Regions from separate parts of the Streptomyces sp. NPDC000594 genome, predicted to be linked through region 1. Evidence: riboswitches for the same ligand, from Rfam matches in the RefSeq annotation. Region 1 holds a riboswitch; each other region holds the start of a gene.
What was found. Region 1 has a riboswitch for cobalamin ahead of metE (5-methyltetrahydropteroyltriglutamate--homocysteine S-methyltransferase). Riboswitches for the same ligand answer to the same signal wherever they lie in the genome.

Region 1 (2,190 bases):
GCTCCTCGTACCCGGCGGTGTCGATCCGTCCGGCCCGCAGATCGGCCCGTGCAACGCGCAGTTCGTCGGTCTGCGGGAAGGAGCCGATGGTGGTGGTGGGCAGCTGCGGCAGCCCGAGGCGGGTGCGCTGGGCGACGGTCCGCTCGCCGTAGGGCTGGGAGCGGCGGCCGTCCGCGTCGGTGATCGCCCCGGTACGGGCCCGGACGGCCGGGTCGCGGGTGATCGGGGAGGCCGCGCGGGAGGCGAGCGCGGCCCGGTTGGCGGAGAGTTCGCCCCGGATGGCGTCGGTGCCCTGGGCGAGGCCCTTGGCCAGGGTGACGATCTCGGCGGTCTTCTGCCGGGCGAAGGCGAGCCAGCGCAGGATCTGCGGGTCGATGTCGCGTTCGGCGGCGGCGTCGATCGGGACATGCAGCAGCGAGCAGGAGGCGGCCACATCGACCCGGTCCGCGAGCCCCAGCAGGGTGCCGAGGGTGGCGAGAGACTTCTCCAGGTCGTTGACCCAGATATTGCGGCCGTTGACGACTCCGGCGACCAGCCGCTTGCCGGGCAGCCCGCCGACGGCGGCCAGCTTCTCCAGGTTGGCGGCGGCGGCCTCGGTGAAGTCGAGGGCGAGACCCTCGACGGGTGCCTTGGCGAGGACCGGCAGGGCCTCGCCCAGCTGGTCGAAGTAGGAGGCGACCAGCAGCCGCGGACGGTCCGTGAGGGCGCCGAGATCACGGTAGGCGCGGGCGGCGGCGTTCAGCTCCGCCGGGGTGCGGTCCTGCACCAGGGCGGGCTCGTCCAGCTGGACCCATGCGGCACCGGCGGCCCGGAGATCGGCGAGGACGGCCCCGTACACCGGCAGCAGACGGTCCAGCAGGGTCAGCGGGTCGAAGTCGGCGGCCACCCCGGGGGCGGGCTTGGCCAGCAGCAGATAGGTGACCGGGCCGACCAGCACCGGCCGCGGGGTCAGCCCGAGCGCCAGGGCCTCGGTCACCGCCGCGACCTGCTGGGTGGAGTCGGCGGTGAAGACCGTGTCCGGGCCCAGCTCCGGCACCAGATAGTGGTAGTTGGTGTCGAACCACTTGGTCATCTCCAGCGGCGCCACGTCCTGGGTGCCGCGGGCCATCGCGAAGTAGCCGTCGAGGGCGTCGGCGGCGACGGCCGCCCGGTGCCGCTCGGGGATCGCGCCGACCATGACGGTGGTGTCCAGCACATGGTCGTAGTACGAGAAGTCGCCGGTGGGCACCTCGTGGACGCCGGCCCCGGCGAGGTCGCGCCAGGTGGCGGCGCGCAGTTCGGCGGCGGTGGCCCGGAGGGCGTCGGCGGTGACCCGGCCCTTCCAGTAGCCCTCGATTGCCTTCTTCAGCTCCCGGTTCGGGCCCTGACGGGGGTAGCCGTACACGGTGGCCTGTGCTGCCGCGGCTGCGGACTTCGGTGTCACGGAGATCTCCTTCGCGAGATGAATCCCTGAGATCCCGGGGACGGGACGAGAGCGCGAAGGGGTGACGGACCGGACGGGCCCGTGTGCGATGGCACGGTCCTCCGTCTGGTGTCGCCGACCCGCCCTCGAGGTCACCGGGATATCCGCGCGCGGAATCGTCCGCGTGCGGGCAACGGGCAGGTCTTCGGACTCGCGGGCACATCCACCGGGGACCGGCGGACACCTACTGGCCGTCGCTTCCCAGATCCCTGTGGACCCAGTGCGTATGACGGCGGTCGTTCCCACTCACCGCTGCGGGGCAGTCCCGGATTCCCACCAGGTTCCCTCTTACGACGCAGCCCGTCTGGCGGACGGGGCGAACCAGCTGCACCGGTCAGCTTACGGTGCCGTTTCCCCCAGCGGGGAGCCATGTCCAGAATGCGGATGATGTCCTGTGGGGGAACCGCCGGGTCGGGACCGTGCTGCTTGGATGGGCCCATGAGATGGGATCATGAAACCGGTGCGGCCCTCCTGGTCGAGCTGGAGAACTACTACGACACGGTGCCCCGTTCCAACGCGCGGGCCGAGGAGCTGGGACCGCTCACCCTCTTCGTCCGGGAGGGCGCGGGCTGGCCCTACTACGCCCGGCCCACGCTCACCGGCCCCGGCTCGGTGACGGCTGACGTGGTGGCGGTCGGCGCGGTGACGGCCGACGCGGTGGCCCGGGTCCGGGCCCGCCAGCGGGAACTCGGCGTTCCGGAGAGCTTCGAATGGGTCGCCGAGACCAC
Region 2 (2,190 bases), on a different contig from region 1:
GGTGGCGAGCCGGATCGACGCCGGCTGGACCTTCCGGTCGGAGCGGCCGGCCCGGGGGACGGTGGCCGAACTGCCGGTCTCCTCGGTCCGCTTCTCGCCGAAGCTGGCGCTCGACAACACCACCCCGGCGGGCAAGCGGCTCACCGTCCCGGTCACCGTCGAGGGCCCGGCGGCGGGCAAGGGCTTGAAGTCCCTGACCGTCTCCGTCTCCCATGACGGCACCACCTGGAAGAAGGTGCCGGTCAGCCAGGGCGCGATCACGGTCACCAGCCCGGCCAAGGGCAAGGCGGTCTCGTTCCGCGCGCAGATCGTGGACACCCGGGACAACCGGAGCACCATCACCGTCCACAACGCCTACCACGGCAGGTAGGCACCCCTGCGGCCCCGGTGGGAGCGGTTCGCGCCGCTCCCGCCGGGGCCCGATGGCCAACACCCCTTGGCGTGGCGGGTATTCGACCGTACGATGCGTCTGCCCGGCCACCACCGGGCCACAACCGAATGGCTGTGCGAACGGGGGAAGCCGGTGGGATTCCGGCGCTGACCTGCAACCGTGTGCGGCGCGTGCCGCGAGTCGGGATGCCCGTCGCATGGCATGCCCACGCTTCCACTGCCACGGTCTGCGGTGCGACAGCCCTGTGCGCTCCGTGCGTGTCCGCCCCGGGGCGGACGGTGCGGGCCGCCCGTCAGGGCCGTGCCCCGCCGGACCCGGTCCGGTCAGAAAGGCACTCCATGCTCCTCAGCACGACCCGCCGCGCCGCTGTCACCACGGCCGCCCTGAGCCTCGCCCTCACCGGTCTCGCCGCCGCGCCCACCGCGCAGGCCACGCCGAACACCAACGCACCGGTCACGGTCCGGCTCACCGTGCAGGGCCCGAACGGGGCGCTGTTCCAGGGGAAGATCAGGACCAAGGGCCACGAGGTGACCACCGCGAGCGGCGGGACCCACCGGTGCGACGGCACCAACAACGGCGCCCACCTCTCGAAGGTGCCCACGCCGACCGCCGCCCTGGACGACGCGGCCCGTAAGCACCACTTCACCTGGGACGGCACCTGGTACGCCGCGTTCGACGACTTCTCCGTCGACACCATAAAGAACGTCAGCGGCGGTGGCAGCGCCTACTGGAGCATCGCGGTCAACGGCACCCCCACCCCGGTCGGCGGCTGCCAGTTCAAGCTGAACACGGGCGACCGGGTCTCCTTCACCTGGACCTCCTTCTGAGGCCGGGCTCCGGGTCGCGGAGCCCCGTTCAACAGGAATGTGCACGTCCTGTTGAACGGGGCGAAGGCTGACGGGAAGCTTCAGGCCGGCCACCGGCGCGTCGGCGCCGGTGGTGCCCGGTGAGCAGAAGGAGGCCCCTCGTCATGTCCCTACGTACGGTGTTCGCCACCGTCGGCGTGGCCGTTTCGCTGATGAGTGCCGGAGCGCTGGCCGCGCAGGCCGCGCCACGACCGGCCCCCTCGGGGGCCACCGCCTGGGTTTCCATGGGTACGCACCCGTCGTACGCGAGCTGTGTGGCGACGGGCACCCATCTGGTCAACATCTGGCTGATCCTCGACTTCAGATGTGACACCTATCCGCCGTACACCCTGTACGGCTTGAAGTAGCGGGTCGGCCCCTTCCCCGGTGGTCCGGGAAGGGGCCGGTTCCTCGCGGGTCGTGGTCAGGGCCGGACCCGTACGACACCGGTGGCCGTCGTCTCCGGGCCCGAGCCGTCCGCCGGGCCGGCGGTCAGCCGCCAGGTGTAGGCGCCGGTCGCCACCGGGGTGCCCGTGCCGGAGGTGCCGTCCCAGTCGACCCGTACCGCGCTGAGGGTCTTCCCGCCCGTCCAGGTGCGGACGGTCCCACCGGTCGCGCGGTGGGTGAGCGTCACCCGCCAGGACGCCGCCGGCCTGGAGAGCCACCAGGCGGCGGCCCACTCGCCGGTGCCGTTCCGCGCAAAGGTGCGCGGCGCGGCGGTGCGGGCGACGCGCAGCGGGGAGACCGCGTGCTGGACCGCGCTGACATGGATGGTGTCGTCCGTGCCGACCCAGGCGAGCTTGGCCGCGCCCGGGTCGAGGGTCCAGGTGGTGCCGCGCCCGTCGCCGCCCCCGGGCCGCTGCTTCAGACCGGTGACGGTACCCAGGTCGGCCGTACCCCCGCCGGTCCTCAGGGCGGTGAGGCGCAGCTCCCCGGAGGGGTCGCGGTGGGCCA
Region 3 (2,190 bases), on a different contig from region 1:
TTCAGCCCCGACACCGCCCAGCCGTTGGAGCTGGAGTTGGGCCCGTACATCGCGTCGAAGGCACCCGACGGCTCCAGCAGCTTGTCACTGAGGAAGGTCCGCGCCGCCACCACGTCCGGGTCGGTGTTCGGCACCCCCGCCGCGCAGAGCGCCGCCATCGACGCCCCCGTCATATCGATGTCACTGGGGGCCGCCAGCTGGGCCGGATTGCCCTCGGCCTTGCTGTAGTTCCACCCGCCGTCGTTGTGCTGATTGGCCCGGATCCGGGTCACCGCGCGGTTCAGCACCGCGGCGGGCACCCGCTGCGCACCGGTCTGGGTCCGCGCCCCGGCGAGCGCCAGCGCGGCGAAGACCGTGCCGTTGTACGAGGCCGAGGGGCCGAAGTAGCCGGTCTCGGCGGTCTGCCAGTAGCTGTAGATGTGCGCGATCAGATTGCGCGAGGCCGACACCCGGGCCGGGTCGATGCCCGCCGCGTACGCGTTGAGGGTGGCCCGCTCGAACTCGGTGACCGGCGGGGTGGGGGAGGCGGGCCAGCCCGCGGAGGAGAGCAGATTGCGGTAGACGGTACGGGCGTTCTTCGTGGTGTCGCCCCCGGGCGCCACATCGGCGACGGCGGTGCCCGCGGCGGCGAAGGCGCTGAAGGCCCACTCGCCGGAGAGCCCCGGGCCCGCGTACGAACCGTCCGCCGCCTGAAGGGTCTTGAGGTAGGCGACACCGTTGGTGGTGGAGGTGGCGATCTGGGCGGGTGTGGAGGTGGCGGTGGCGTTCGGCGCCAGCAGCGCGAGCGCGCCGACGGCCGCCGGAAGGGCCAGGGCGAGTCTGCGGACGGAGGGACGTGACATGGCCTGCTCCTGGGATGAGGGACGCCGGCCACAGCGCCCCGCCCAGGTGCCGGTACGGGGGAGCGCGGAGTCCGCCGTCCGGAACGCGTGGTACGGCTTCCTGTACGGATGTGCCTGCCGCATGGGCATTCGGGCTCGGGACGGCTCCCCGCCGTCCCACACCGCTGCGCGTCAGCCCCGGATTCCCACCGGATTCCCCCATGGACAGCGAAGGACGCTACCTGACCTGGGCGATCACCGCCAGCATCGGGAACGGGGGAGGCCCGGCGACGGGTGCCTTGACGCCCCGCTCAACACCGTGTTCCAATCCGGCTGTTGAGAACACTCCACACCAGGGGAAGCCGGTCGAAATCCGGCGCTGACCCGCAACCGTGGGCCCGTGCGAGCGGGCGAGCCGGACTGCCTGGAGCGGAGAGAGAACGGAACGAAGAGCGCCGTCGTGGACTGCGGCGTGGTCCATCATGGCCGCCCGGAGGCGCATCGCCCGGGTGGCCTGCTGCCACGCCTGTCTCCACCCGGCCGATACGGGGGGCCACGGGTGGATACCGGACAGCGGCGTGCGTACCGTCGGGCGGCGGCCACCGCCCCCGCGCGAACCCTGCTCTCCCTGCTGATGGCCGCACTGCTGGCGACCGCCGCCGGAGCCGTGCCCGCCACCGCCGCGCCCCGGTCCGCTCCCCCCGGGGCGACCGCCGCCGAGGAGTGCACCCCCACCCGGGGCGCCAGGGTCGCCGTCGACTTCGGGGTCTTCGGCGGACCGGTCCGCGTCGGCTGCGACACCACCCCGACCACCGGCTACGAGCTGCTGCGGGACACCGGCTTCCGCACCACCGGCACCCAGCACGACGGCGCCGGGTTCCTCTGCCGTATCGGCCATCCCGCCGTGAACTCCGGCACCCAGTACCCCACCCCCCAGGACGAGGACTGCCTCCTCACCCCCACCCCCGACGCCTACTGGTCCTACTGGGTCGCCTCCCGGGGCGACGACGACTGGACCTACAGCCGCTACGGCGCCATGACCCGGGAACTCAGGCCCGGCGATGTCGACGCCTGGGTCTTCGGCGGCACCGATGTCGCCGGTGGCAAGGGACGGCCCGACTTCACCCCCGATGAGATCCGGGGCGGCGACGGCGGACCCGGTGAGACCCCCGTCCCCGACCCGCCGGTCGCCCGCGCCGAGTTGAAGAAGGCCGAGAGCTGGCTCACCGGCAACCTCCAGGGCCGGGACCATGTGGTCCACGACGGCACCACCGAGCCCGACCGGCTCCGTACCGCCGACACCGCCTTCGCGCTCGCCGCGACCGGTGGATACGGCCCCGTCCTCGAACGGCTCACGGCCCATCTGCGC
Region 4 (2,190 bases), on a different contig from region 1:
GCACGGCCCATCGGCCCCAGGCCGAGCACGGTAACGTCGGAGGGTACGGGGTGCGCAGACATGATTCTCGTTTCCTCGGGAAGGCCGACGGCTGCTGGGAGCCGGTGAATTGGGGTGGGTTATGACACGCGGTCGGGCACAGGACACCGAGGTCTGCGGGGTGACCGCGGCCATCGCGGTGATCGACGGCAAGTGGAAGACCGGGCTTCTGTGGGCGCTGGAGGCCGGCCCGCACCGCCCGGCGGAGTTGCGGCGGCGGATGCCGGGTATCAGCGAGAAGGTGCTGACCCAGCAGCTCAGGGAGATGGAGACGGATGGTCTGGTGCACCGGGAGGTGCACGATGTGCTGCCCCCGAAGACGGTCTACTCCCTCACCGGCCACGGGCGGGAACTCGCCGAGGCACTGGCCCCTCTCGCCGACTGGGGCTACCTCCGGCTGGAGCGGCTCACGGAGGCCCGTGCGGCCTCCTGACCCGTATACACCTCCGTATCGCTGATCGGTGCCGACCGCTCCGGTCCGCTCCGGCGGCTCCTTGCCGCGCACCTCAAGTCTCGCCCCGTGCGGTGCCCTTGCCCAGTACCCACAAAAAAGTGGGTACGGTCCGCGCCCGCCGGGCGAAGGGTGTCGCCGGGCCGTCCGGTGAGTCCCGACGCAGGCTTATGGCGTGGTTGGTTTTCTGCCATGCTGTCCTGCGGAAAGGCGACGGCGGAACGAGGAAGCCGGTGTGAATCCGGTGCGGTCCCGCCACTGTGATCGGCGAGCGGATCCCGAACAGACCACTGCCCCCCGCGGGTGGGAAGGCCGGGACGAGCACTGACCCGAGAGCCAGGAGACTCACGCGGTCGCCTCCTCGAAGGAACTGGGGCGGATTTCCCCGGAGAGGAGGGCTTGTCGTGGTGCCCGGAAGGACGCTGTCCGCCGATTCGACGCCGTGCCGGTCCGTGCCGTGCCGGTCCGTGGTGTGCCGCAGCGAGGCGTGCCGGTCCGTGGTGTGCCGCAGCGAGGTGTGCCGGTCCGTGCTGTGCCGTGCCGTGACCCCGCCAGGGTGGGTGGCGCACCGGCCGTTCCCCGGCGGCGGGCCCGCCCACGGCTGTCCACCCTCTCCCCGGCAGCTGACGCACTCCTTCTGACGAGCCTCCGGTTTCCGGCGGGTCCCCGGACCCGTTTCCGGACCTGTTTCCGGACTGTTCAGGACCATCCTGTGGCGAGAGGATCCGCGCACATGAGGGACAAGCGCCCGATATCCCTGCTGTCGGCCCTGGCCGCGGCCCTCTTCTTCTTATCCGGCTGCGGCGGTACGGCCCCGGCCGCCCGGGACGGCGCCCCGCCGGCGGACTCCGCCGCCGAGGGGTTCCCGGTCACCCTGACCAACTGCGGGGTGAAGACGACCTATCAGCGTCCCCCGCGGCGCTCGGTGACGCTGAACCAGCATGCGACCGAGGTCATGCTGGCCCTGGGGCTGGAGAAGTCGATGGTGGGCACCGCCTATCTCGATGACAGGATCCTCCCCGAGTACCGGGAGGCTTACGACGGGATCGAGGTCCTGGCGAAGGAGTACCCCTCGTTCGAGGGGCTGCTGGCCGCCGAACCGGACTTCGCCTACGGCGGTTTCGCGGACACCTTCGACGGACAGTCGGGGCGTGGCCGCGCCGCTCTCGCCAAGGCGGGCATCGACTCCTATCTGAACATCGAGGAGTGCCCGTCCGGACCGGTGACGATGGCCACGATGGATCGGGAGATCCGGAATGTGGCGAAGATCTTCGGCGTGCCGGAGCGCGCGGAGCGGCAGCTCAAGAAGCTCCGCACCACCCTGGACCGGGTCGGGGAACGGCTCGCCGGTACCACCCCGGTGAAGGTCTTCGTCTACGACAGCGGCGACAAGACCGCCTTCACCGCGGGCGGCGCGGGCGTCGGCAACGAGATGATCGAGCGGGCCGGCGGGGTGAACCTCTTCGCCGACCTCGACAAGGCCTTCGGCGATGTGTCGTTCGAGCAGGTCGCCGAGCGCGCGCCCGAGGTGATCGTCATCTATGACTACGGTGACCAGCCGGTCGAGGACAAGAAGAGAGCACTCCTCGCGAACCCGGCGCTGAAGGACGTTCCCGCCATCGAGGACGAGCGCTTCGCCGTGCTGCCGCTGTCGTCCACGGTGCTCGGGGTGCGGGTGCCGTCCGGTGTGGAGGCCCTGG

Region 2: it holds a riboswitch for cobalamin, as region 1 does, so the genes downstream of both, ABT354_RS23075 (DUF4430 domain-containing protein) here and metE (5-methyltetrahydropteroyltriglutamate--homocysteine S-methyltransferase) in region 1, are expected to answer to the same signal.
Region 3: it holds a riboswitch for cobalamin, as region 1 does, so the genes downstream of both, ABT354_RS00930 (prenyltransferase/squalene oxidase repeat-containing protein) here and metE (5-methyltetrahydropteroyltriglutamate--homocysteine S-methyltransferase) in region 1, are expected to answer to the same signal.
Region 4: it holds a riboswitch for cobalamin, as region 1 does, so the genes downstream of both, ABT354_RS22300 (ABC transporter substrate-binding protein) here and metE (5-methyltetrahydropteroyltriglutamate--homocysteine S-methyltransferase) in region 1, are expected to answer to the same signal.

Annotation. Positions count from the first base shown of each region.
Region 1 covers NZ_JBEPCY010000011.1:92,799-94,988, forward strand. Annotated here, with positions in the region: gene metE (5-methyltetrahydropteroyltriglutamate--homocysteine S-methyltransferase) at 1-1,423, opposite strand, end outside; cobalamin riboswitch at 1,582-1,803, opposite strand; gene ABT354_RS17755 (GNAT family N-acetyltransferase) at 1,901-2,190, shown strand, end outside.
Region 2 covers NZ_JBEPCY010000017.1:83,562-85,751, reverse strand. Annotated here, with positions in the region: gene ABT354_RS23080 (S8 family peptidase) at 1-370, shown strand, start outside; cobalamin riboswitch at 469-602, shown strand; gene ABT354_RS23075 (DUF4430 domain-containing protein) at 730-1,218, shown strand; gene ABT354_RS23070 (hypothetical protein) at 1,362-1,604, shown strand; gene ABT354_RS23065 (hypothetical protein) at 1,661-2,190, opposite strand, start outside.
Region 3 covers NZ_JBEPCY010000001.1:291,851-294,040, forward strand. Annotated here, with positions in the region: gene ABT354_RS00925 (hypothetical protein) at 1-842, opposite strand, end outside; cobalamin riboswitch at 966-1,063, opposite strand; cobalamin riboswitch at 1,135-1,255, shown strand; gene ABT354_RS00930 (prenyltransferase/squalene oxidase repeat-containing protein) at 1,381-2,190, shown strand, end outside.
Region 4 covers NZ_JBEPCY010000016.1:84,435-86,624, reverse strand. Annotated here, with positions in the region: gene ABT354_RS22310 (NAD(P)-dependent oxidoreductase) at 1-62, opposite strand, end outside; gene ABT354_RS22305 (winged helix-turn-helix transcriptional regulator) at 122-472, shown strand; cobalamin riboswitch at 670-850, shown strand; gene ABT354_RS22300 (ABC transporter substrate-binding protein) at 1,224-2,190, shown strand, end outside.